2 linked regions of the Gloeocapsopsis sp. IPPAS B-1203 genome follow. The protein of the gene in region 1 interacts with the protein of each later gene in a pairwise test. Links are inferred from orthologs where the notes say so. Each region holds a gene or a part of one and is shown on either strand. Other genes may lie near its edges. The genes, in order: rpe and eno.

Region 1 (12,547 bases):
CGACTTAGCAATTAATCAGCGCCAAGCCGCCGCGCTTACTCGTGCCAAAGCTTCTTTAGAACAGGTACACAACACAATTGCTCAACAATTACCTTTAGATTTTTGGACGATTGATTTGAGAGGTGCAATTCAAGCTTTAGGAGAAATTACTGGAGAGGAAGTTACTGAGTCGGTTCTCGATCGCATCTTTAGTCGGTTCTGTATTGGGAAGTAGTTTAGTATTGTTTTACTGAATTCTAATAATATTTATGTGGGTTGGTAATCGGTAATAGGAGTAGATGAGCAGTTTTTATTAATATAAACGTCAGCAGCCTCACTAGACGCTAGAAAGATCTATATTTTCGTAGAGTTCGGCAATTTGAATTTGGAATTCAAAAGCTTGAAAAGATATTGTAATTGTAGGATCTTCGTACTCTGTCAGTAGCCATTGATGTGCAGCAGTCTTGATATAGTGTTCGACATGAACGTTATATTGATCGATCAATAAATATTCACGAAAGCTATCAATAGTACGGTAAGAAACAAACTTTTCGCCGCGATCGTAATCTTGCGTTGATTTAGATAGAACTTCAGCAATCATGACAGGATTGATAATGGTATCAGTGCGCCCTGATTGCACTTGCAAAGGCTTTTCAACAACCATAACATCAGGATAGGTGTAGAGATTGCGATCGGGAATCCAAAGACGCTGATCGGCATAAAAAGTTCGATAGCTTTTTCCTTTGAGCGCGAGTTTTAAAAGAACATAAAGATTACCAGCAATATCATTATGATTAGGCGTTCCTCCAGTCATCAACCTAATCTCTCCATTTGCATATTCATGACGTTCCTCTGAGGTCAGTTCAAATTCCAAGTATTCTTCGTCAGTATATGTACGTTGTAGTGCTTGTGTCATGGTATTTTTACTTCCAATGCTCTAAGCTACTGATTTAATTTAGGCGATCGCTTCACGTTTATTTTTAGCGACTATTAAGACGACACTGTTTGCATTTTCTAGAAAGACAAATTTTCATAATCACTAAAGTCCGTATTTTCTCTATTGTGCTTAGATGAGACCAGAAACATAATTTTATACAGTAGTGCTAATCTCTCTTTTCTAAATTTAGCTTATACTGAGGTGAAAAGTACTATTATGAAAACTTTTATAAACAAATAGTTATGCATAATTCAATTCAACAAAACGTTGTTGAATCAAAGCAACGTAAATTTCAATTTATGAATGTTCGGTATCAATTAGTGAGTCGAGGAATTACAGGAGAAATTTCAACTTTATACGTAAATGGACAACAAGTTAAAAATTTTCCAACAATTGATGCATTTTATAATGCAATGGGGCAACAAGGCTGGGAAATCCGTCCCTTAGGTATGGAACAAGAAGGTGTCTATACTTACTTTGTGGTTATGCAACGGGAAGTTTAAATTCATATGAATCGAGATAAAGTTGATAAGACAGATCCTAAAGACACAAAAGAGACTGATTTTTTTAATCAACTTCAAGAAAATGAGAAAGAAAAAGGAAAAGCAATTCGAGGAAAAGGACATGCCTGGACGACTTTTATTGAAACTCTTTTAGGTGATTGGTAACAGTATTTTTATATAATCATCATAATTTTTTTGTGTAAAATTTAACTAATCATAAAAGAGGTTAAAGCAAGAAAATGCTTTTTATATTAAACAGTGCAGATGACTTATAACTCCTCTTTTTGATGCTGTTTAGAAAGTACTCATTCACTATTTGATATGATTAACAATGAGAAGAGTAGTACAACCTTCAAAAAGCTTTTATAACCGTGCAAAACCGTGCTGTAGCAAATATATTCTAGGTTATATACTACTCTTAGTATGTTTGGTTTATTCCTATAAAGATACTTTTTACTTTAATAACGGTCTTGGTGCTGTCGATTGGAGTATTGGTAAACCAAAAGTAAATCTATGGAATGCTCATAATACTCGTTCTCTCACTGAGTTAAGAGTATTTGCTCTAGAGTTAATTAATCGCGATCGCCAACTCAATAGGCTACCACCCTTAGTTGAAGATTCGTTACTAGCGCAATCTGCTCAAAGTCATGCTGAGGATATGAAAGCTCGAAACTATTATGCTCATCTCACTCCTGAAGGAAGAACACCTACCGATCGCTTTGCTAGTATCGGCGGGCAAGGCGGTGTTGGTGAGAACATTATGCTTCAGTCTCAGAGTATTGTCATTAGTTCTAGATTAAGTTGGGGATTGGTTGAAAACTTTCAAAAAAGCTGGATGTATAGTAATGGACATCGTGCTAATTTACTAAATCCTCACTATACACGAGTTGGTTACGGTATTGTATCAGATCCTATGACTGGTAAAGTCTACGCAGTTCAAAATTTTCAATAGATTTCATACTTTAGATAGCCAACATCTGCATCTAGATAACAAGAATAGCGATCGCTACTCTTAATCAAAATATGATTATGGTTCAACAATAGAACCCATAAACAGAATTGTTCCTGTTTGGTTATCTCGGATGGCACAAAAGAAAGGACGATTTACAACCATCTGAAATGGCGGATCAATTGGTGCAGATACAGCCATGACTCTACCAGAAGTCACAGCAGCAGCCTCGGTTCCTTCTTCGTTAACTTCAACAAAAGTTTTATGCTTAACTTCACTTAAGGTAAGGTTGTCACCCATTGCCGAAAAATCAGCACTATCTTCAAAAGCAACTTCCATCCCCAAAGCTTTCAGTGTATCGTTAAGGGTTAAGTCATATTCCATTTGAAAACGCGGAAGGCGAATTGAACCTTCACGTTGATTAAACTGCGTTAGCCATTTTTCCCAATTAGCAGAAGTGAGTTGTTGGTAAAAACTTGTTAAATTAGAGTTTTCGCTAGGTAGAAAAACGTATAAACTGAGTCTACCTTTGCCATAGGGCAAGCTCACTGCTTGAAATTGCTCGTTTTCATAATACCGATATCTCCCTGTTTGAGACATCATCGGGTGTTGTATCGATCCACCTTTCGTAAAAAATGGCTCATTTGTTGTTTGATTAGGATCAAATTCATCTGTCCATCTACCTTTAAAGTAAATCGCATTGATGAGAAACAACACATCTTGAGGATTGATTTGTTCTACAATTTGCTTAATTCTGCCATTCGTATTTTGGTTAACCCATGCATTAATTGTATTTGTCGCATCAGGAGACTGAAAATCCAAAGTTGTCACCTGTGCTTTGTAGAAGGTTTGTTTCTGCAAAAAGTCTTTGCGAAAAGGATACTCTTGTCTTGCCCACAGTGAGTTTGCAATGGCAACTTGGACATCTGGATCAGGGTTGGTGAGTGCGCTTAGCAGTGCAGCATTGGCGGTGTTGATTTCTGGCAGTTTGATTCCTTGTAACTCTAAGGTTTGCGCCATTGCTTGTTGCGTTTCACCGCTTGCACCGTTGTATAGCATAGCAAGTGCGATCGCGATACTTGTTGGCGAGATAAAAACATTACTGCTGTCTTGACTCAGCAACTGGGAAAACAGCTTGAAGCCAAACCGCGTGTTAGCAGATACTACTTCATCAACAGCGGATGTTGTCATTTGCTTATCTGGATCTTGCCGATTAAATGGGCGGGGTTGGGCAACAACAGAATCGATATGATCTATTCTGGAGCATCCCATCATTCCGACAAACAGGATACCTGTTGCCGCAAGGACATAACGTCTTCCCAGGCAAATTGCATAGCGTCTTAGCAGGAAACTCCGCTGCATGCTACTGTCACCATAGTTCTATTATGGAGACTATGCCATTTTTTCAAATGCGATCGCAGCGCGGTTACGTTTTTTGTAACGATAGATGTAGGAAGCTATTATTTTGCCGGTACTGTCCACCAAGCTAGTGCATAAGGTTGTACGGCGTGATTAACTTGTTGCTGAAACTGGACGCGAACTTTGTATTTCCCAGAAGTTGGAACTCGACAAAAAATATGTTCAACACTATCAACTTCACTCGTTGATGTGCAAGTTGTATCAACAATAGTGTTGGTATCAGCATTAAGTAGATAAAGATCCAAGTTATTTAAACCGCGATCGCGAAAAGTTTCTCCGATGTCAAATTTTCGATTGTTGTTAGCATCAGTCAACTCTACCAATCGATTCCAATTTAATGTCACTGAGACAAAACTATCTTGCTGTAATGGTTGGGCTAATACGTAATCATGATGCGAGGCGACGTTAAGTGTGCGATAGTCCCAGCCAATTGCAGGTACAGGTCTTGCTGGATGCCATTGACCAGCACTAAATTGTTGATATGCGCGGTAAGCGTTTAATTGTCCTGTTCCCATTTGGGCTTGCAAAGGAATTTTAGGATTGCGGTAAGCATCTGAATTTAACCAGTGTTGGTTTTGCTTATCTAGAATTGTTTTTGTCATTCCTAGCAACAAACCATTTCCTGGATCTTGAAATTTATCCGCAGAATTAAGCATTACGGCTTTCATCACTTCTTGACGGCGAGAATCTAAAGTCCAGTTACGTTGGCGTGGCGATTGCGCATCGCGCAGCGCCCGAAGCGATCGCAGTTGTTTGTCGCCAAATTCTTGAAGTAATGCCACAGTTGCAGTCACATGAGGTGCAGCAAAACTTGTGCCTGTGACGCGTGTCGTTTTACCGTTGGGGTTTAGTAGAGTAATTTTATTTCCAGGCGCAACTATTCCAACAGTACGACGCGGACCTAAATTCACTTCACGACCATTGAGCCTACCACCAACTGCTCCAGAAATGGCATCGCTTAAATTAGAAACATCAATTCTTGTAAAAAACCCTTGTCTGCGAGTCGTAAATGCAACGTTAATGCCATTAAAATTATCTGTCGGGATCGGAATTCCACCCTTACCTTGATTACCTGCGATCGCATACATCACATTATGAACGCGGGCAGACCAATCAATACATTGTGTCAGCAATGCTTGACCATCTAACAGTGCATTTGGGCGCGGATCGCGCTCAAGAGTTTCTCCAAAGCTAAAGTTAATCGCTCGGACATCACCACCATTTTGTAGCGCAACGTGTTGTGCAGATAAACATTCTTCTGGCTGACCGCCAGTTTTCAGCGAACCAACTGCAGTAGAATACAGTCGCGCTCCTGGTGCGACACCACGCACAGCTTTATCTGTACTCACCATGACACTGGCAACATTTTGTGCATGTGGGTCAATATTTGTATTAGGTTTTGCGGGCTGATTGCGTAAAAATACACCAGCTAAACTAACTTGTTGTTTATGAGTAACTGCTTTATCTAAACCAAATTGTCCAGGACGTCCAATTTCTACTTGACCAATACCAATTTTGCGGCCAATTAGGTTGTAAGGTGCATCGTGTAACCGCAAGGCATCAATTCCGGCATTTCCTACTGAAGTTGTTTCTAGGGCAAGGACAGGAATACTTACGCAGGAAGCGCTTAGCCCCCCTAATATCCAAATATACTTTCTTAGCATTGACTTAAAAATCTACTCAATTGGCACAAGCGTTACTAACTATCTTTACTAACGAATAATGAATTGCTCCTCACCTTTTTTATTTTCTCGTGAGTTGTTTCAGTAGCTAAACTAATATCTAGCAAAAATTTTGTTAAAGTAAGCAATTGCGATCGCGCTTTTAATGCTAAAGATTTTGTTAAAATGCATACAACTGAGGAAGCAGGAGAATCATTAACATGACCCAAGCCAGCAAAAAGCCGATTGTAATTGCTCCATCCATACTATCAGCTGATTTTTCTCGCCTAGGAGAAGAAATTCGGGCGGTAGATGCAGCAGGGGCAGATTGGATTCATGTTGATGTCATGGATGGGAGGTTTGTTCCCAATATTACGATTGGTCCATTAATCGTTGAAGCGATTCGCCCTGTGACTCAAAAGCCACTGGATGTCCACTTGATGATTGTGGAGCCAGAAAAATATGTAGAAGATTTTGCCAAGGCGGGAGCAGATCATATTTATGTCCATGCTGAACATAATGCTTCACCACACTTGCATCGTACTCTAGGTCAAATTAGAGAGTTGGGCAAAAAAGCAGGTGTTGTTCTTAATCCTGGTTCTCCACTAGAGTTAATTGAATACGTCTTAGAATTATGCGACCTGATTTTGATCATGAGCGTTAACCCTGGCTTTGGCGGTCAAAGTTTTATTCCTGGTGTCTTGCCTAAAATTCGGAAACTACGTCAAATGCTCGACGATCGCGGACTCGATCCTTGGATTGAAGTTGATGGCGGACTCAAGGCAAATAATACTTGGCAAGTCATTGAAGCTGGTGCTAATGCGATTGTAGCTGGTTCAGCAGTATTTAATGCCAAGGACTATGCTGAAGCAATTAGTGGTATTCGTAACAGCAAGCGCCCCACCCCAGAATTGGCAACAGTCTAAAAGTTAAGTATTTTGATAAAAAAGAGAGTAGATCGCAACACAATCTACTCTTTTTGGTTTTTTAGTATGAATGCGAGCGCGAATAAACTCGCTGTTGGATAAACAAAGTCCACGTAGGTAGACTTACAAATACTACTTCTTGCGGCTTCCTAACCACTTAGCTGCGGCAATTCCCAAAACAGCAGCAACAACAGGATTACTCAGGAATTTAATGATACCTGGTTGCTCTGCCATAACTTCCTGGAAGATATCAGGATGATTGTGGTAAACAAAAGATGCCAGCTTACTTACATCATCTGCGCTCATCTTATTGGGATTGTGAGTCCCTAGTGCTAGCTGTTGTTCGAGTTGGCGATCGCTTAATCCTCTTTCTTTGAGGTGCTTAAAGAAGGCACGAGCAACGTCGTCTCTCTCATTAGGCTTAATTTGGGCGATCGCTTGTTTCAACTCTGGTTCCATTTGGCTGGGAGGAATCCGCTCTGGATGCAATGATTTACCAAATAATTGGCGACGCTCTGCTTGAGATGAACGCTGAGCAAAATCATCAAAGTTTTCGTATTGACGCTCATCACTTGATACGTCTTCCATTGTTTCCGTATCACCTTGCGCCAAGTCGTTCATAATTTGGCGCTTATATTGTTCGTTGTTATACATTTTTCCTCTCCTTGCTTGATCGTTGTAGCGTTGTGCTGTCAACTTAGTGAACTCAGCTAGTTTTGCTCATATTTTCAAGCTGAGTCTTGCTTGTCTAACTTGTTACTGATATTTAATTTGATTCGACTGAATATCGTAATCAGCAGTCAGAATGAGCTTTTTGTCAGGAGCATACATCAAAACCTTTAAGTCTTGATTGGGAAAAGTCCGATGGAATCCTTGAAGCAATGACTTAGCTAAAGGTCTGACTTCATTAGGACGTACTTGTGGAGTAATGACAACGCCCAGTTTATTTTGATCGCGTACATACGCATCCTGAACTAAACCTCTCGCTGTCTGGATAACCCAATTGCCAAAGTCTTGTCCGGCAGTTGTGTTGCCACGCTCTAGTAAAGCATAGTTACCAGTTGTGTCTGCGGCTGGTGGTAAACTTGTGGTTGGTGCTTTAGCATTAACAGCACTACTACAAGCGACAGACATCGTAAGAACTAACACTAAAGTTAACGCCGTCAGAACTTTACGAAATCTCTGCATAAAATCCACTTTAACTTTCCTCCCGTTGACTACATTGCAAAACTCAATTGCTTATTTTGTTCCGAATTTATAAAGCTTTATAAATGATGAAGGTCTAGAATAACTAGACCTTTTAACTGAATTAATTAGCAACTAGTCAAGCTTTTCTTTGACGTTATCTTTTACGTCTTCTACACCGTGACGGACTTCACTTTCTGCTTGCTTTGCTTTACCTTCTGCTTTATCTTCGGGATCTCCTGTAACGTTACCCCAGGCTTCTTGAGCTTTACCTTCGATATTTTTACCTGTAGCTTTAGCTCTATCTTCTAAACTCATTTTTCTTCTCCTTGTTCCTAAACAAACTTACCGTGTTGTCCAGCAACCTTGAAGTTTGTTTGTGCTTACGTTTACAACTTATCCGAAACGCTACACTACAGACTTCTGTCAGAAGACATATTAAGCTTCTCACTATAAAGAAAGATAAAAACTAAAGTGTGTTTACTACTATGTCTAAATGAAGAGAATCACAATTGAGATACAAAAAAACTAGTGTTTAAAAACAACCAGCTATCAAAACCACAATTAAATTAAATACTTTTGTGCTAATCTAGATACCCTATCAGCTCATCAATTTTTTCTATTTTATTGCTAGCAATCGGACGAATACCAAATGTTGTTACTGTTTTAGAAACTTGTAATTCGCTGGCAGCAATTGGACGAATACCATGCAAATTTATAGTATCAGAAACTTGTATTTCACTGGCAGCAATTGGACGTATCCCTAGTAGATTGACAGTATCACTAATTTCAAAGGTGCTAGCAGTGATAGGGCGATCGCCAGGCAATGGGCTTGTCTGAACGCTAGAAGATGTTGAAACCGCTAGTGTGACAACTTGTGACGTGTTTTCTGGAGTAGAATCAGTTGATTTATTGATTGCATCTACTTTACCAATGCTGCTAACGCTCATAGTTTTATCCTTGAGATGACATTTTAAGTTAAATAGAAAAATTGTTTTTTGTGATTGCTTTTGAGTTTACTGGAAAAAGCATTTTTTAGGTCTAAATAAGTTCACATGGTATGCATAAATAAATCTAAATATGTAAAGATAAGTAAAGGGAGTCGCAGTGTACGATCATGCAATTTTCTCTCCAAGCACCATTTCAACCAACCGGCGATCAACCCCGCGCGATCGCACAACTCACTCAACAAATCAAACAGAGACACCACCATCAAACCTTACTCGGCGCAACAGGAACCGGAAAGACATTCACTGTTGCATCAGTTATTGAAAACATTGGGAAACCAACACTAGTACTTGCACACAATAAAACTCTCGCCGCCCAACTGTGTAATGAGCTACGCGAGTTCTTTCCTGACAATGCAGTAGAGTATTTTGTCAGTTACTACGATTACTATCAACCAGAAGCTTATATTCCCGTTACAGATACTTACATTGAAAAGAGTGCTTCAATCAACGATGAAATTGATATGTTACGGCACTCCGCAACGCGATCGCTATTTGAACGCCGCGATGTGATTGTCGTCGCCTCAATTAGCTGTATTTACGGTTTAGGAATTCCTTCGGAGTATCTCAAAGCGGCAATTCCCTTGAAAATGGGGATGGAAGTTGACCAAAGACAGATTCTCCGCGATTTGGCAACGGTACAATACAGCCGCAACGATGTTGAAATGGGGCGAGGACGCTTTCGAGTGCGGGGGGATGTTTTAGAAATTGGTCCGGCGTACGAAGATCGGATTATTCGCGTCGAGTTTTTTGGTGATGAAATTGATGCAATTCGCTACGTCGATCCGGTAACAGGCGAAATTATTCAAAGTTTGTCTGCGGTTAATATCTACCCAGCGCGACACTTTGTGACTCCAGAAGAACGTTTAGAAGCCGCGTGTGATGCTATTGAAGCTGAACTGAAACAGCAAAAAGCTGAATTAGAGCAAGCCAGTAAACTACTAGAAGCCCAACGATTAGATCAGCGGACGCGCTACGACTTAGAAATGTTGCGCGAAGTTGGTTACTGTAATGGTGTCGAAAACTATTCGCGTCACTTAGCAGGGCGTCAACCAGGAGAACCACCAGAATGTTTGATCGATTACTTTCCGGATGATTGGTTACTCGTAGTAGATGAATCGCACGTCACAGTTCCGCAAATTCGTGGCATGTATAATGGCGACCAAGCGCGGAAAAAGGTACTTGTTGAGCATGGTTTTCGCTTACCAAGCGCAGCAGATAACCGCCCGTTGAAAGCGGACGAGTTTTGGTCAAAAGTGAATCAGTGTATTTTTGTTTCTGCAACACCAGGCGATTGGGAATTAGCACTATCAGAAGGTAGAGTTGTTGAACAGGTGATTCGTCCTACAGGTGTTGTCGATCCGGAAATTTATGTGCGTCCTACTGAAGGGCAAATTGACGATCTTTTAGCAGAAGTGAAAGAACGCATCGATCGCCGCGAACGGGTTTTGATCACAACCTTGACGAAGCGCATGGCAGAAGACTTAACTGAATATATGCAAGATCAAGGAATTCGGATCAGGTATCTGCATTCAGAAATTAACTCAATTGAGCGGATCGAGATTTTGCAAGAGTTGCGTCAAGGCAATTTTGATGTTTTAGTCGGAGTGAACTTATTACGGGAAGGATTGGATTTACCTGAAGTTTCCTTAGTGGCGATTTTAGATGCAGATAAAGAAGGTTTCTTGCGTGCAGAGCGATCGCTGATTCAAACTATTGGTAGAGCAGCACGTCACGTTAGAGGACAAGCAATTCTGTATGCGGATAATCTTACAGATAGCATGATTAAGGCAATTGATGAAACCGAACGCCGACGGGCAATTCAGTTAGAATACAACGAGAAACACGGAATTACACCACAACCGATTGTTAAACGCACGAATAATGCCATTTTGTCGTTTTTGGAAGTATCGCGACGCTTGAACTCGCAACAACTTGAAGAAGCTTACGAACAAGCAGATGATTTACCGCTAGCAAATATTCCCGAATTGATTACGCAACTAGAAGCCCAAATGAAAGAAGCAGCGAAGAATTTAGAGTTTGAGGAAGCAGCAAAGTATCGCGATCGCATTAAGCATTTGCGTGATAAATTATTGGGACATTGAGGAAAATTCGGTAATAGGTAATAGGTAATGGTAATCGCAAAGCAGTTAGCTCAATAAAAGCTAATGGCTAATTGCTAATTGCTAATAATTACCAGCCTTTTAGTTACATTTATTTTTACCCACGCACTTATGTTTGTTTGGCAGCACAAAGAAGTTATCTGTCAAAGTCAGCGTTTACTGTACAGCTTTGAGTACTGGATGGGCAATGCATTGCTAGATACAATCGGAACGCCAGTAGAAATTGCTCAGGCTTTGTTTACTGCACCGTTTGTTTTGGTTTCGCATGGTACAGAATCCGATCCAATTTTTAACTATGGCAATCAGCAGGCGTTGATACTGTGGGAGTTTTCTTGGGAAGAGTTTACGCAAATGCCTTCGCGCAAATCTGCGGAACAGATGGTACAGCAGGAACGCGATCGCTTACTCGCAGAAACAACCAATAAGGGCTTTTGTCATTATTCTGGTGTCCGCATTTCAAAAACTGGCAAGCGATTTCGGATCGAAGACGGCATTATTTGGAATGTTATTGATGACGAAAACCAAAGCTGGGGGCAAGCTGCTGTTTTTTCTAAGTATCAATTTGTTTAGCTAATGACATTACACCTGTTCTTGATTGATACGCCTTTCTCATAATCTTGCTAGCACTTGATACCGCTGTGATTCGTATTCGGGTTATAAAAGTGGGGCTTCTTTTTCCTGGCGTTCTTGCTGCCGTAGTTGATCTAGTTCTACAGGCGTGAAAAGTCAGTTCTGTCACTCGGTAACTTTCGCTTCTACACTAAGTTATAGAAGGTAGCAAAGGCAACCTTATCCTAATCGTTATGAATACTATTACGCTGAAAATTCCCCGTTTGACAGCAAAAGAATTTGTAGAACTTTGCCAAGCTAATGAACATTTGCAGCTGGAACGTACTGCGACTGGAGAAGTTGTTGTTATGCCGCCAACATACCCTTGGACAGGTAGACAAAATGCTGGAATTAATGCTCAACTATGGAATTGGAGCGATCGCACAGGTTTGGGTATTGTTTTCGATTCCTCCACTGGCTTTACTTTACCTAATGGTGCGGTGAAATCTCCAGATGTTTCTTGGGTAAGTAATGAACGCTGGGAAACTTTAACTGACTTTCAGCAACAAGAAGAATTTTCGCCCCTAGCACCTGATTTTGTCGTGGAATTACGTTCAAGTAGTGACTTGCTAGACAAGTTACAAGCAAAAATGCAGGAGTATATTGATAATGGCGTTCGCTTAGGTTGGTTAATAGACCCTAAAACTAAGCAAGTAGAAATTTATCGTCCAACTACTGATGTAGAGGTATTGCACTCACCCACAACAGTGTCTGGTGAGGATGTTTTACCAGGATTTGAATTGAACTTGAAGAAAATTTGGTGAATTGAGTGACTAGTGGCTAGTGAGGCTAGCGGCTAGTGGCTAGTGAATAGATATGTAGTGAGCTTGAATTGTGTCCATGATATCTCAATATTGACTCGTGAAGCTTGTTGTATAGCGCTTCAATCCAAAATCTAAAATCTAAAATTGTATGATTGCTTCAGCTTGGATAGGTATTGCGCTTGCATTTTACGCTTTTATTGCTATTGGTATTGCAGAAGGAGGGTTAGGAGTTTTATTGCCCTCTATTTTGGCAGCTTATAACTTAACTCCAGCGACGGTAACGCTATTGTTTCTTAGCCAAGTGAGTGGCTACGTAGTTGCAGCAATTTCAAGTAGTTTGCTGGCTAGTCGCATCGGATTGGCGCGGATGTTACTTATAGCATCGATGACGTTGACGAGTGCTTTGGTAATTTATGCGATCGCTCCACGTTGGCATATTATGGTTGCAGCAGGAACGCTGCTCGGATTAGGAATTGGACTGATTG
Region 2 (11,784 bases), on another replicon or contig:
GGATGCGAGCAAGCGATTAACTGGGATTCCCGTCCACTTAGCAACAATTGCTGCAATATCGGCTTCGGTTACTTCTTCACGCAGCAGTGTTGAACCACGCGCTTGCAGGTCGATCAGCATTGTTTCTTTCGCTTCGCGATCGCGGCGCACTCCTTCGAGTTTGCCATATTTAAGTTGAGCCGCTTTGTTCAAATCATATGCTCGTTCAGCTTGCTCAATTTGAACTTGCAGTGCATTTTCTTCTTTCTTCAAAGCACTGATAGCATCAAGTAACTGCTTTTCACCTTGCCATTGCGAGTTTAATTCTTGTTGTTTAGTTTTCAGGGCGGTAATTTCTTGCTCAATACGTTCTAATCGTTCGCGATTTTTAGCTTCGCGTTGATCTTCACCGGCAACAGACAATTTTTCCATTTCCAGCTGCATTAGCCGCCGATCAATTGCTTCAACTTCCGAGGGCTTCGAGGTTATCTCCATTTTCAGTTGTGCTGCTGCTTCATCAACCAAATCAATTGCTTTATCGGGTAAGAAGCGATCGCTGATATAACGATTGGAAAGTGTCGCCGCCGCAACGAGGGCTGAATCGGTAATTTTTACGCTGTGATGCACCTCATAGCGTTGTTTTAATCCTCGCAAAATTGAGATAGTCGTTTCGACTGAGGGTTGATCGACAAAAACTTGCTGAAAACGGCGTTCTAAAGCCGCGTCTTTTTCAATATATTTCCGGTACTCGTCTAAAGTTGTTGCCCCAATACAGCGCAGTTCGCCCCGTGCCAGCATTGGTTTGAGTAAATTCCCTGCATCCATTGCGCCTTGTGTCGTTCCACCAGTACCAACAACAGTGTGTAATTCGTCAATAAACAAGACAATTTGACCGTTGGACTCAGTGACTTCGCGCAATACTGAACGCAAGCGATCTTCAAATTCACCACGATATTTAGCACCAGCAATTAAACTACCAATATCGAGCGCAATCAGTTGACGATTTTTGAGTGATTCGGGGACATCGCCGTTAATGATGCGTTGCGCTAAACCTTCAGCGATCGCCGTTTTGCCTACTCCTGGTTCCCCAATTAAAACAGGGTTATTTTTACTACGACGCGATAACACTTGAATAACTCGCCGAATTTCATCATCGCGTCCAATCACTGGGTCAAGCTTCCCTACTTTTGCCTGTTCTGTCAGGTCACGACCATATTTTGTGAGAGCTTCATAACGCGCTTCAGGAGTAGGATCGGTAACTTTCTGACTTCCTCTGACGGCCTTGATTGCAGCCTCTAACTTTGCTTTATCTAAGTTCAAACCTTTGCATAAACGGCGACCAATGCGTTCATCATCGGCAAAGGCTAACAAAAAATGTTCAACCGAAATCAAACTGTCTTCCATTGTCACTCTAGCCGCCTCAGCACGATCCAGCATGACATCGAGTGCACGACCGAGATACAGTTGGTCAGGTTTTCCCAAAAACTTAGGTTGGCGTTTTGTAAAGGCTTCGAGTTGTTGTAGAACTTGCGGCGCTTCTACATTAGCTCGATTGAAAAACCTGTGTGCTATCCCTTTTTGATCTTCCAGTAGGGCGATCATGAGATGCTCGACTTCCATCTGTTGTTGTTGAAAGCGGCGGGTAACATCTTGCGATTGAACGATGGCTTCCCAAGCTTTATCAGTGAACTTACTAGGATCGGTAGGCTGCATTTTTACGATTTACGATTTGGGCGTTTAGACTGGAGATTTAATAAATTAAAAAGAAAATACTGTGCGCAGAGTACCTTGCCAAATAGTGCCGCTGGAACGGTCGTTATTTGCGTGTTTTACGAGTTGCACGGCGGGAGTAACACTAATATTTTCGCTTAGAGTCAAATTGTAGAATGCTTCGACGTTCGTTTGAGTAGCATTACCTAGATCATCTTCAATAAAAGGCTGACCAAAAGCGATTCCGGCAATTGTTCCAGGAATCGCTAAATTACGAACTGTTAAACCAACTGCCCACGAGGTAGGATTCAGGTCAAGTTCTTGATTAACAGCAGTATTGAAGCCTTGATAGCTACCAAAGCCAAAACGTCCATAGACCGCAGCATTGCGATTGAAGGCATATTCAGCGTTGATTCCTGCTGCTTGAATATCGGTATTGTTAATCACAGCGTTAGTGTATTGCAGTCTTACAGCTAAGTTAGCACTAGAAGAATATTCCAATTCCACACTGCCTTGATAGCGATCGGAAAACAATCCTCCTTGAGTAGGGGTTGTGGAGTTAGGTTGATTGCCATCTGCCGCAATGTAGAGCGATCGCACTGTGAATGCACTACCATTAATGTTCCAAGCAACAGCTGCCCCTGCACCACCTTCACGGTCGATTTGATTTTGGACAATCAGTGGATTATTAATTAAAAAGCTGGAACTAAAATCAACGGCGGGATTATTTGCCGAACGATTGCGGTCAATAAAATCGCTAGGAGACATTTTTGCTCCTAGTGTAACTGCTAAGTCTGCACTCGGACGAAACGTGTAATAAAGTCTACGTAAACTTAGAGTCTCATCAATTTCTGTGTACTCTAAACCACCACCATCAGCCAGTAAACCACTTGTTCCCAAAAGATTTTGTTCGCGGTTGTGCGCGACAGAGATCGCATCTTGTCCTCGATTACCTGCTTCGAGTTGCGTCAATAGTAAATCCTGAGGCGAAAAACTAGTGAATAAATTGAGTCGCTGCCTTGAAACTACTGTAGCATTCGCATTTGTACCATCGGTAAATCCCAGAATGACTTCGCCATTGAGTTTTGTTGTAGTAGAAAACTGGGTAGATGTTAACTCATTTGTGCGATCGCTCAGCGTGTCAAGCTGAGTTCTAATTTCTTGCAATACTGAGTTGTAATCGCGTTGTAACCGCTGTAATGTAATGAGATCTTCCTGACTAAATTGCCCAGCTGCTTTATTTGCTATCAGTGTGTTGACTTGATTGAGAACTTGATTGAGAGCCACTGCAAATTCGTAGCGTGTTACTGGGCGATTGCTCCTGAAAGTGCGATCGGGAAAACCAAGCAAAATGCCGTAGCGAGAAGCTAACGAAAGCATCGCTTGCACTTCCCAATCAGTCGGTGTCTCATCAACTAACTCACTTACAGCAGGAACATATGTCATCGGCGCTTCCACAACTTTATTTGCAGGTGGAATCTTTGTACTACAACCATCTGTATTACAGGGGTTTGGCTGAGTCATACCATTTGCTTTAACTGGTGTAGCATGGGTCAAAGCTGCCCAACTGATGATTCCAAATAAGTACCAAGTATTCCACCACTTTCTAGGCATTGCTGTACAAGTATTACTGGGATACTAACTGTGGCTGTGCTACCTTTTGTTCAGGAGATCCTTGAGTACCCAGTTGAATTAGTTCTACTTTATACCCATTAGGATCTTCTACAAACGCAATCACAGTAGAGCCATGCTTCATTGGCCCAGGTTCGCGGACAACTTTACCACCACGGGCTTTAATTTCCTCGCAAGTGCCATAAATATCATCAACTCCAATGGCAATATGACCATAAGCATCGCCTAAGTCATATTGCTCTGTACCCCAGTTATACGTGAGTTCTAGCACTGTATTGTCTGATTCATCGCCGTAACCGACAAATGCTAGCGTAAACTCGCCGCCAGGATAATCTTTTTTCCGCAGCAGTTTCATGCCTAAAATATCACAGTAGAATTTCAGGGATTCTTCTAAGTTACCAACGCGTAACATTGTGTGTAGTAATCTCATGACAATCTCCTAATAACCTTTTTTCATTGTAAAGAGCGAAGCAACTACGTCTGGAGGAGTGATGCAACGAGTGCACTGAAAGCCAGGAGGATAGAACTTATTGCCAGAATCGCATCTTTAAACTAAAAAAGTGATCTAAACCCCTATCCTAACTATCAAGCTTGACCGTAGCATCAATAAATTGACAAAGTTGGTAACTGGTAATTGGTGATTGGGAATTGGTTACTGAAATCTTGAAGCTATTACCCATTACCCATTACCCATTGCCCGTCACCCATTATCCATAATTAACTTGAGGTGCTAGAGAGGATGATTGACACTTTAGAGACTGCAATTGAAAACATTGTCGCTAGAGAAATTCTTGATTCGCGGGGACGTCCGACGATAGAAGCTGAGGTGCACTTAATCAGTGGTGTTGCTGGAATTGCTCAAGTGCCAAGTGGGGCGTCAACAGGGACTTTTGAAGCTCACGAACTACGTGATGACGATAAAAGTCGTTACGGTGGGAAAGGGGTACTTAAAGCTGTCGAAAATGTCAAAGAGAAAATTACCCCAGAGTTGATGGATTTGGATGCTTTGAACCAAGAACTGGTTGATCGCACGATGATCTCCTTGGATGGTTCGCCAAATAAGGCAAATTTGGGTGCGAATGCAATATTAGCAGTGTCCCTCGCAACTGCCAAAGCGGGTGCTGAGTCCTTGGGATTACCTTTATATCGCTACTTGGGAGGACCTTTAGCCAATTTACTCCCTGTACCTCTGATGAACGTAATTAACGGTGGGGCGCACGCGGCTAACAATATCGATTTTCAAGAATTTATGATTGTTCCAGTCGGTGCGCCTTCTTTTCGAGAAGCATTGCGCTGGGGTGCTGAAGTGTTCGCGACCTTGAGTAAGGTTTTAGACAGCAAAGGTTTATTAACAGGGGTGGGTGACGAAGGTGGTTTCGCACCTAACTTAGAGTCAAATCAGGTCGCACTGGAACTGTTAGTAGCGGCAATTGAAAAAGCAGGCTATAAACCAGGAGATGAAGTTGCTTTAGCCCTCGATGTTGCTGCTAGCGAGTTTTACAAAGATGGTCAGTACGTTTATGATGGTGCAGTTCACACGCCAACAGAGTTAGTTGATTATCTTGCTGAATTAGCTGCGCAATATCCGATTGTATCGATTGAGGATGGTTTGCACGAAGAAGATTGGCAACATTGGCAATTATTGACACAAAAAATTGGAGAACGCACCCAGTTAGTTGGTGATGATTTATTTGTGACAAATCCTACGCGCTTACAAAAAGGCATCGAACAAAAAGCTGGCAACGCGATTTTGATTAAACTGAATCAAATTGGTTCATTAACTGAAACTTTGGAAACAATCGACTTAGCGACGCGTAATGGCTTGCGATCAGTGATTAGTCATCGTTCGGGAGAAACCGAAGATACGACGATCGCAGATTTAGCCGTAGCTACCCGTGCCGGTCAAATTAAAACAGGTTCCCTTTGTCGCAGCGAACGAGTGGCAAAATATAACCGACTACTACGCATCGAAGATGAACTTGGCGATCGCGCTGTTTATGCAGGTGCAGTGGGTATGGGACCTAAATAGGGGCGAGGAGTGAGAGGCGAGGGGCGAGTGAAGAGTGGTTAGTTTTGGAAAGCGCAGTGAAGGGAGGCAATTATCTTGAGTTTTGAGTTGAATCTTCTGATTCAGAACTCGACACTAAGAACTCATAACTCCTAGTTTCCCTCGCTGGGCTTCGTCCCGCTGGGCTTCGCCTCGCTGGGCTTCGCTAACGCTAACGCCCCTCACTCTTCACCCCTTCTTACGGATAAAATGCGAGTTTAGGTAATCCTAGCGTTTCTTCCCAGCCCATCATGATGTTTAGGCACTGAATTGCTTGACCGGCTTGACCTTTGATTAAGTTGTCAATTGCGGACATGACGATGACTCGACCTGTGCGTTGATCGACTTCAATGCCGATGTAACATAGATTGCTACCACACGCCCATTTTGTTTGCGGATACACGCCACTTGCGCAAATTGTGATCCAAGGGCAATTACGATAAAAGGCTCTAAAAATCGTAATCAAGTCATCGCGTACTAACCCTGGGTCGCGTAAAGTTGCATACACTGTTGCCAAAATGCCGCGCACCATAGGAATTAGATGAGGTGTAAACTGTACCATCACTTCATGACCAGCCAAATCGCTGCAAATTTGCTCGATCTCTGGAATATGGCGGTGACGTGCTACGCCGTAAGCTGATAAAGAATTATCGGCTTCTGCAAGTAATAACCCTGTTTTTGCCTGACGTCCGCCACCTGAAGTACCAGATTTAGCGTCAATGATGGCAGTTTCTGGAACAATTAACCCTTGCTTGAGGAGGGGAGCCAGTGCCAATAAACTCGCAGTGGGATAGCACCCAGGACAGCCGATTAATTGGCTATCAGCAATGCGATCGCGATATAGTTCGGGTAAACCATAAACCGCAGTAGCTGCGATTTGGCGATCGCAGCGATCGGTACCATACCAATTTTTATAGGTTTCTAAATCAAAAAATCGATAATCGGCACTCAGATCGAGTACCATTAATCCTTTTTCTATTAAAGTGGGTGTGATTTGACAGGCAAGACCGTTTGGCAGAGACAAAAAGACTACTTGACAGCGAGTAGCAATTGTTTCTGGTTCTACTGGCTCAATTGGGAGGTCAACGCGATGCGCTAGATGCGGATAGAGATCTGCAAATGTTTTGCCCGCACTACTCTCGCCGCCTAAATACACGAGTTCGACTTCGGGATGATCCTGCAGAAGTCGTACTAGCTGCACCCCGCCATAGCCTGAAGCGCCCACAATTCCGACGGAAACGCGCCCCATATCTCCCATGATGCAAAATTCCTATACACTTACAAATGGGTAAAAAATGATAAGCTTTCGCTGCATTGTAGTACTAAAACTGAATTTTAGGCGCATCAATTTTGGCAGATTTGTGAAAAAGGGACGAGGGGCGAGGAGCGAGGAGCGAGTGATTAGTGAAAGAGTTTTGTTCGCGTAACGTGCCATCAGGCACTATTTTGAATTGTTCGCGAAGAAAGGTGTTAGAGGCAATTATTTTGAATTAAAAGACTTTTATAACTCAATACTTCACGACTCATAACTTCGATTGGCGCTACAATCAAGGAAAAGTTTCCTTTAAAAAAGTTTACGGTTTACTTATCTGTGCAGCAGCCTCAAACCACCTCAAATCCGTTTCAGTTTGACTCGATAGAAGCAGCATTAGCAGACCTCAAAGCTGGTCGTTGTCTCGTGGTGGTGGATGACGAAAGCCGAGAAAATGAAGGTGACTTGATCTGTGCCGCGCAATTTGCTACGCCGAGTACGATTAACTTTATGGCGGTAGAAGCACGGGGATTGATTTGTCTAGCAATGATGGGCGATCGCTTGGATGAATTAGATCTACCTTTAATGGTCAATACCATCCCCATCCCAGAAAGTCACAATACTCCATTTACTAACCAAACTGCTTTTACAATTAGTATTGATGCTGCACCCCACTTGGGTGTGAGTACAGGGATTTCCGCAGAAGATCGCGCCCGCACAATTCAAGTAGCAATCAATTCTGAAACACGACCTGAAGATTTACGCCGTCCTGGTCACATCTTCCCAATTCGGGCAAGAGAAGGTGGTGTGCTAAAACGGGCGGGTCATACTGAGGCTGCGGTGGATCTCTCGCGTTTAGCAGGACTATACCCAGCAGGAGTGATCTGCGAAATCCAAAACAATGATGGCTCAATGGCACGCTTACCACAGTTGGTTGAATATGCCAAGCGCCACGATTTAAAAATTATTAGTATTGCGGATCTCATTAGTTACCGCCTGAAGCACGATCGCTTGATTCGTCGCGAAACAGTAACTCAGTTACCTACGCAGTTTGGACAATTCCAAATTTATGGCTACCGCCACACACTCGATAATTCTGAACACGTCGCAATTGTTAAAGGCGATACCGCGACTTTTGAAAATCAGCCTGTAATGGTGCGGATGCACTCGGAATGCTTAACAGGTGATGCTTTAGGTTCGTTGCGCTGTGACTGTCGGATGCAATTGCAAGCTGCTCTGAAAATGATTGAAAATGCGGGCAGTGGTGTTGTCGTTTATCTGCGGCAGGAAGGACGAGGAATCGGACTCATTAATAAGTTAAAAGCTTACTCGTTGCAAGATATGGGTTTGGACACCGTGGAAGCAAACGAACGCTTGGGCTTTCCTGCTGACTTGCGCAACTATGGTATGGGCGCGCAAATGTTGATGGACTTGGGCATACATCAAATTCGCCTCATTACTAATAATCCGCGCAAGATTGCTGGTTTGAAGGGTTATGGTTTAGAAGTCGTCGATCGCCTACCTTTGCTGATTGAAGCGACAGACTACAATTCAAATTACCTAGCAACTAAAGCCCAGAAGCTAGGTCATATGTTGTTACAGACTTATCTTGTCACAGTTGCAATTCACTGGCGTGACGAACCAAATTCTGTGACAGAACGCTATGAACGCTTAGAGAAAGTACGGCATATTGTCAAAACGCACAACTTATTGCTACAAGAAGAAGCAAGACCAGTGGCGATCGCTCTTTTTGGCAAACCTTCATTGACAGTTCATTTAGGATTAGACCAAGCTAATGTTGCTGCACCGGACTGGTATCATAATGGTAGTCATCCTTATGTAGAAGCGATCGCGCATATTTTGGATGATTTAGTTACTTTGCCCTACATTCGCCAACTAGAATTTTTAGTCGCTTCAGGTAGCGATCCTTTAGCTAATTTGCAAGTACAGTTAGATCGGCAAAAGTTAGATGTCAATCAATCACCTTCGACAGTTTGCAATCAGTTAGAAACCCAAAAAATTTATAGCTTTGGAGAACTGTAAACTAGGAAAAGGGAATTCCCCTTTCCAGATCCTTTAAGTCGAAGCTTGGTCTACTTGCTGAATTTCACTTGCTGATAGAGTTACATTGAGCGATCGCACCGAATCTTCTATACTTGCAACTTTACTCGCACCAGGAATGGGCACAATACACGGCGACTTAGCACGTAACCACGCCAAGACAATTGCGTAAACTGATACATCTTTTTCTTTGGCGAGATGGGCGATCGCTGGTATATCTTCTAAACGACTAACGCGACGACTTCCACCGAGTGGACTCCAAGGTAGAAACATCAAACCTTCCTGCTCACAGTATTCTAAAACTCCATCAAATTCTGGTTGACGATGCCAAGGATTGTATTGATTCTGTACTGAGACAATCTCCACAACATCCCGCGCTTGCTTGATTTGTTCTACTGAAAAGTTAGATACACCAACAAAGCGAATCTTACCTACTTCCACAGCTTCTTTAGCAGGTATTAATGCTTCCTCAATAGTGTAGTCCGGATCAGGCGAGTGATATTGCCAAACATCAATTGGTTTATTTCCACCTAACACCTCAAAGCTAACTTGAATTGTCTGGCGTAAATGTTTTGGATTACCATTGCGCGTCCAATCGCCATTGGGTCGCATCAAGCCGCCCTTCGTTGCAACTGTTACTTGACTTGTATCGCCTTTGTACTGCTGTAATGCCTTAGTAATCAATCGCTCATTGTGGTGCTTATCCGACTCATCCTTACAGTAAGAATCCGCCGTATCAATCAGCGTCACGCCCAAATCTAAAGCGCGATGAATCACCTCAATTGCTTGCGACTCTGGAGGTCTACTACTTAAAGACATTGGCATTCCCCCCAAACCGATCGCACTGATTGTCACATCAGTATTCCCAAGTTTTGTTGTTTGCATTAGTAGTTTTCTCCTGTTTAGATGAGCAATGATTCTCTTCTATTAGTTTCAAAATCCCCCTCTAAATACCTCTGTCTCACGGTAAATCTCCAATCCTCCTTCGTGTCCTAGCCTGCAGCAACCTCTTCGGGGAATGCACCTCTGTGGTTCGTAAAACTATGCTAAATCTCCAACTCAATCAACATCTCCACAGTACTCACCCGAAAACCACACGCACCAAATAACTGCCTTCCCGCCTCGTTCGCCACAGCAGTATCCAACCGAATTTGCTTAACTCCAATACTTTGAAAATGCTCAATCGCCAACATTACCATCTGCTTAGCAACTCCAGCACGGCGATAGGATGGTTCTACCCACAAATCGTGAATAAAGCCAAACTCGCGCAGTCGATAAATCGGAATTCCTCGCTCTACAGTACCAACTAAAAAAGCTCTCAAGTGCCCTGTTTGCGCATCCTCAGCTACTAAGAAGATACTTTTGTCACTTTTAGCTTGCGCAGTTAACCATTGCTCATAACGCTGTTGCGGATTGGGTAAAAAGCCATATTTAGCACTATCCCAAGTTTTGTGCAGAGTGCAGATAGATGCAACCATTGGCAAGACTGCGGAGACATCAGTAGGTGTAGCAGGACGAATCTGCATATCGTTTCCATTCAGCTAGAAGCACTTGTGTAAAAACGCAGTGCAAAATTCCAGAAGATTCTAGCAATATATAACAAAGCTAATGCAAGTACACCCGCACCAATTAACCAACCTAACTCAACACGCCCTAACATCGCTTCTGCGGGAACTGTCGTTAAAAATGTTACTGGAATAATAAAAGTAAAGAAAAAGCGGTAAGCAACAGGATAAGCAACAATGGGAAATCTACCAGCTTCTAGCAAGCCTCTGAGAACTTCTGTAACATTATAGATTTTGACAAACCAAATACTTGTCGCGCCTAGCATGAACCACAGGCTGTAGAGGCTAGCTAGTCCAAATAACAAAGGAATGGCACTTAGTAAGTAGTCTTGCAGTGTTAAGCCCAATCTGCCACCAGCATAGCCGATGAGAATACTGCCAAAGATGATATCTGGTAGTCCCCAAGGTGAAAGTGTGTGACTAGAAAGCCAAAATTGACTACTGATTGGCTTGAGTAAAATAAAGTCTAATGTACCTTGCTGAACGTGCTTAACGATGCTGTTGAGGTTGGGAGCCAAGAAGGTACTGGAAAAACCCTGTAACATAGTAAAGATAGCAAGTACAATCAGCGCTTCTTCCCACGCCCATCCTTGGAATGTGTAACCTGTACGGTAAAACAGAAACAGACTAAATAAACTGCCTGCAAGATTACCAAGGCTTGTTAGCGTCGCCAAAACAAAGTTAACGCGGTACTCCAATTCAGCGGCGATCGCTGCACCCCATAATAACTGTAATACTTCAAAATAGCGTTTTAACACAAATCAAGTTTTTATAGTGTTTGTGGTTCATTTTCAATTGTGGCAGCTTCACGGTTAGCTGTATTGCCTAGTGTAAAATCGCACATAGGATGGAAGTTGATTTATTTATAGTGGAACCTACAGACGCACAATACTTAATTTTGAATGCTTTGGAAACTCTAGATTTGCTTCAATTTAGACTTTATGATGAAAATACAGGCATTTGGTTAATCATAACTGCTAGCTCTGTCTTACCAAGAGCTTATTTGCTGCCGAGCGGCGATATTGTCCCTGGTGAATGGATATCGGAATGATGAAACAAACTGAACAGCAACAAGATGCAAGATTAGCTGAAATTGTAGCATTAGGGCGGCAGCGTTATTTGAGTGCAGGCGGCGATCCTAGGTCTTGTCCTAGTGGAATGCATGGTGATGATTATTTGACTGATGAAGAACGGCAAGAAGCCTTGGTGTTAATGCAAAAACTTGCTGGTATTCGTATTAAAGATGGGTATGTGTATTGCCAAGGGCGATCGTGGAAGTTGGCTAGTAATTAGTAAACTGCGAAGACAATGCTTGTGCGATCGCTTTAAATCATTACTGGTTCTTTTATTGCGGTACAATCGCTTCAAGCGTGAATTGCAAATTGGGAAATACGTGAGATGCGATCGCATCCTTTAAGCGATATTGTGTCTGCTGGTATGCACCATCAATGAGTTGACAAACAATTAAAGTTGGTTGTTTGGGCTTGCCGATGAATTGTAAGCCACCTAGACCGCGAAAGTCTACTCTCAGTTAACCC

Evidence for each region.
Region 2: the proteins of rpe (region 1) and eno interact in binary tests that used the Escherichia coli proteins (3 or more experiments, as listed by UniProt). The link is inferred for Gloeocapsopsis sp. IPPAS B-1203 from one-to-one orthologs.

The regions. Positions count from the first base shown.
Region 1 is NZ_PEIG01000010.1:155,943-168,489, reverse strand. The notes cover bases 4,747-7,521. They hold rpe (ribulose-phosphate 3-epimerase), read left to right. Parts: upstream 4,747-5,669; coding sequence 5,670-6,374; downstream 6,375-7,521. Other genes in these bases: CSQ79_RS18175 (hypothetical protein), read right to left, coding at 7,131-7,521; CSQ79_RS18180 (hypothetical protein), read right to left, coding at 6,507-7,028; CSQ79_RS18190 (S8 family serine peptidase), read right to left, coding at 4,747-5,451. Outside these bases: tRNA uridine-5-carboxymethylaminomethyl(34) synthesis GTPase MnmE, read left to right, coding at 1-214; CSQ79_RS18210 (Uma2 family endonuclease), read right to left, coding at 317-895; CSQ79_RS18205 (hypothetical protein), read left to right, coding at 1,159-1,419; CSQ79_RS28060 (hypothetical protein), read left to right, coding at 1,426-1,584; CSQ79_RS18200 (CAP domain-containing protein), read left to right, coding at 1,847-2,371; CSQ79_RS18195 (serpin family protein), read right to left, coding at 2,447-3,730; more of CSQ79_RS18190, read right to left, coding at 3,829-4,746; more of CSQ79_RS18175, read right to left, coding at 7,522-7,562; CSQ79_RS18170 (CsbD family protein), read right to left, coding at 7,695-7,877; CSQ79_RS18165 (hypothetical protein), read right to left, coding at 8,144-8,509; excinuclease ABC subunit UvrB, read left to right, coding at 8,674-10,671; CSQ79_RS18155 (MEKHLA domain-containing protein), read left to right, coding at 10,801-11,259; CSQ79_RS18150 (Uma2 family endonuclease), read left to right, coding at 11,493-12,062; CSQ79_RS18145 (MFS transporter), read left to right, coding at 12,211-12,547. UniProt on the Escherichia coli protein: Catalyzes the reversible epimerization of D-ribulose 5-phosphate to D-xylulose 5-phosphate.
Region 2 is NZ_PEIG01000025.1:45,226-57,009, reverse strand. Bases 3,326-6,205 are described here. They hold eno (phosphopyruvate hydratase), read left to right. Parts: upstream 3,326-4,060; coding sequence 4,061-5,350; downstream 5,351-6,205. Other genes in these bases: argC (N-acetyl-gamma-glutamyl-phosphate reductase), read right to left, coding at 5,568-6,205; gloA (lactoylglutathione lyase), read right to left, coding at 3,326-3,751. In the rest of the region: ATP-dependent chaperone ClpB, read right to left, coding at 1-1,692; CSQ79_RS26445 (iron uptake porin), read right to left, coding at 1,738-3,303; more of gloA, read right to left, coding at 3,317-3,325; more of argC, read right to left, coding at 6,206-6,626; ribBA (bifunctional 3,4-dihydroxy-2-butanone-4-phosphate synthase/GTP cyclohydrolase II), read left to right, coding at 6,960-8,663; CSQ79_RS26420 (aldo/keto reductase), read right to left, coding at 8,697-9,566; CSQ79_RS26415 (GNAT family N-acetyltransferase), read right to left, coding at 9,728-10,207; CSQ79_RS26410 (ABC transporter permease), read right to left, coding at 10,219-11,004; CSQ79_RS26405 (hypothetical protein), read left to right, coding at 11,094-11,297; CSQ79_RS26400 (hypothetical protein), read left to right, coding at 11,294-11,539. UniProt on the Escherichia coli protein: Catalyzes the reversible conversion of 2-phosphoglycerate (2-PG) into phosphoenolpyruvate (PEP). It is essential for the degradation of carbohydrates via glycolysis.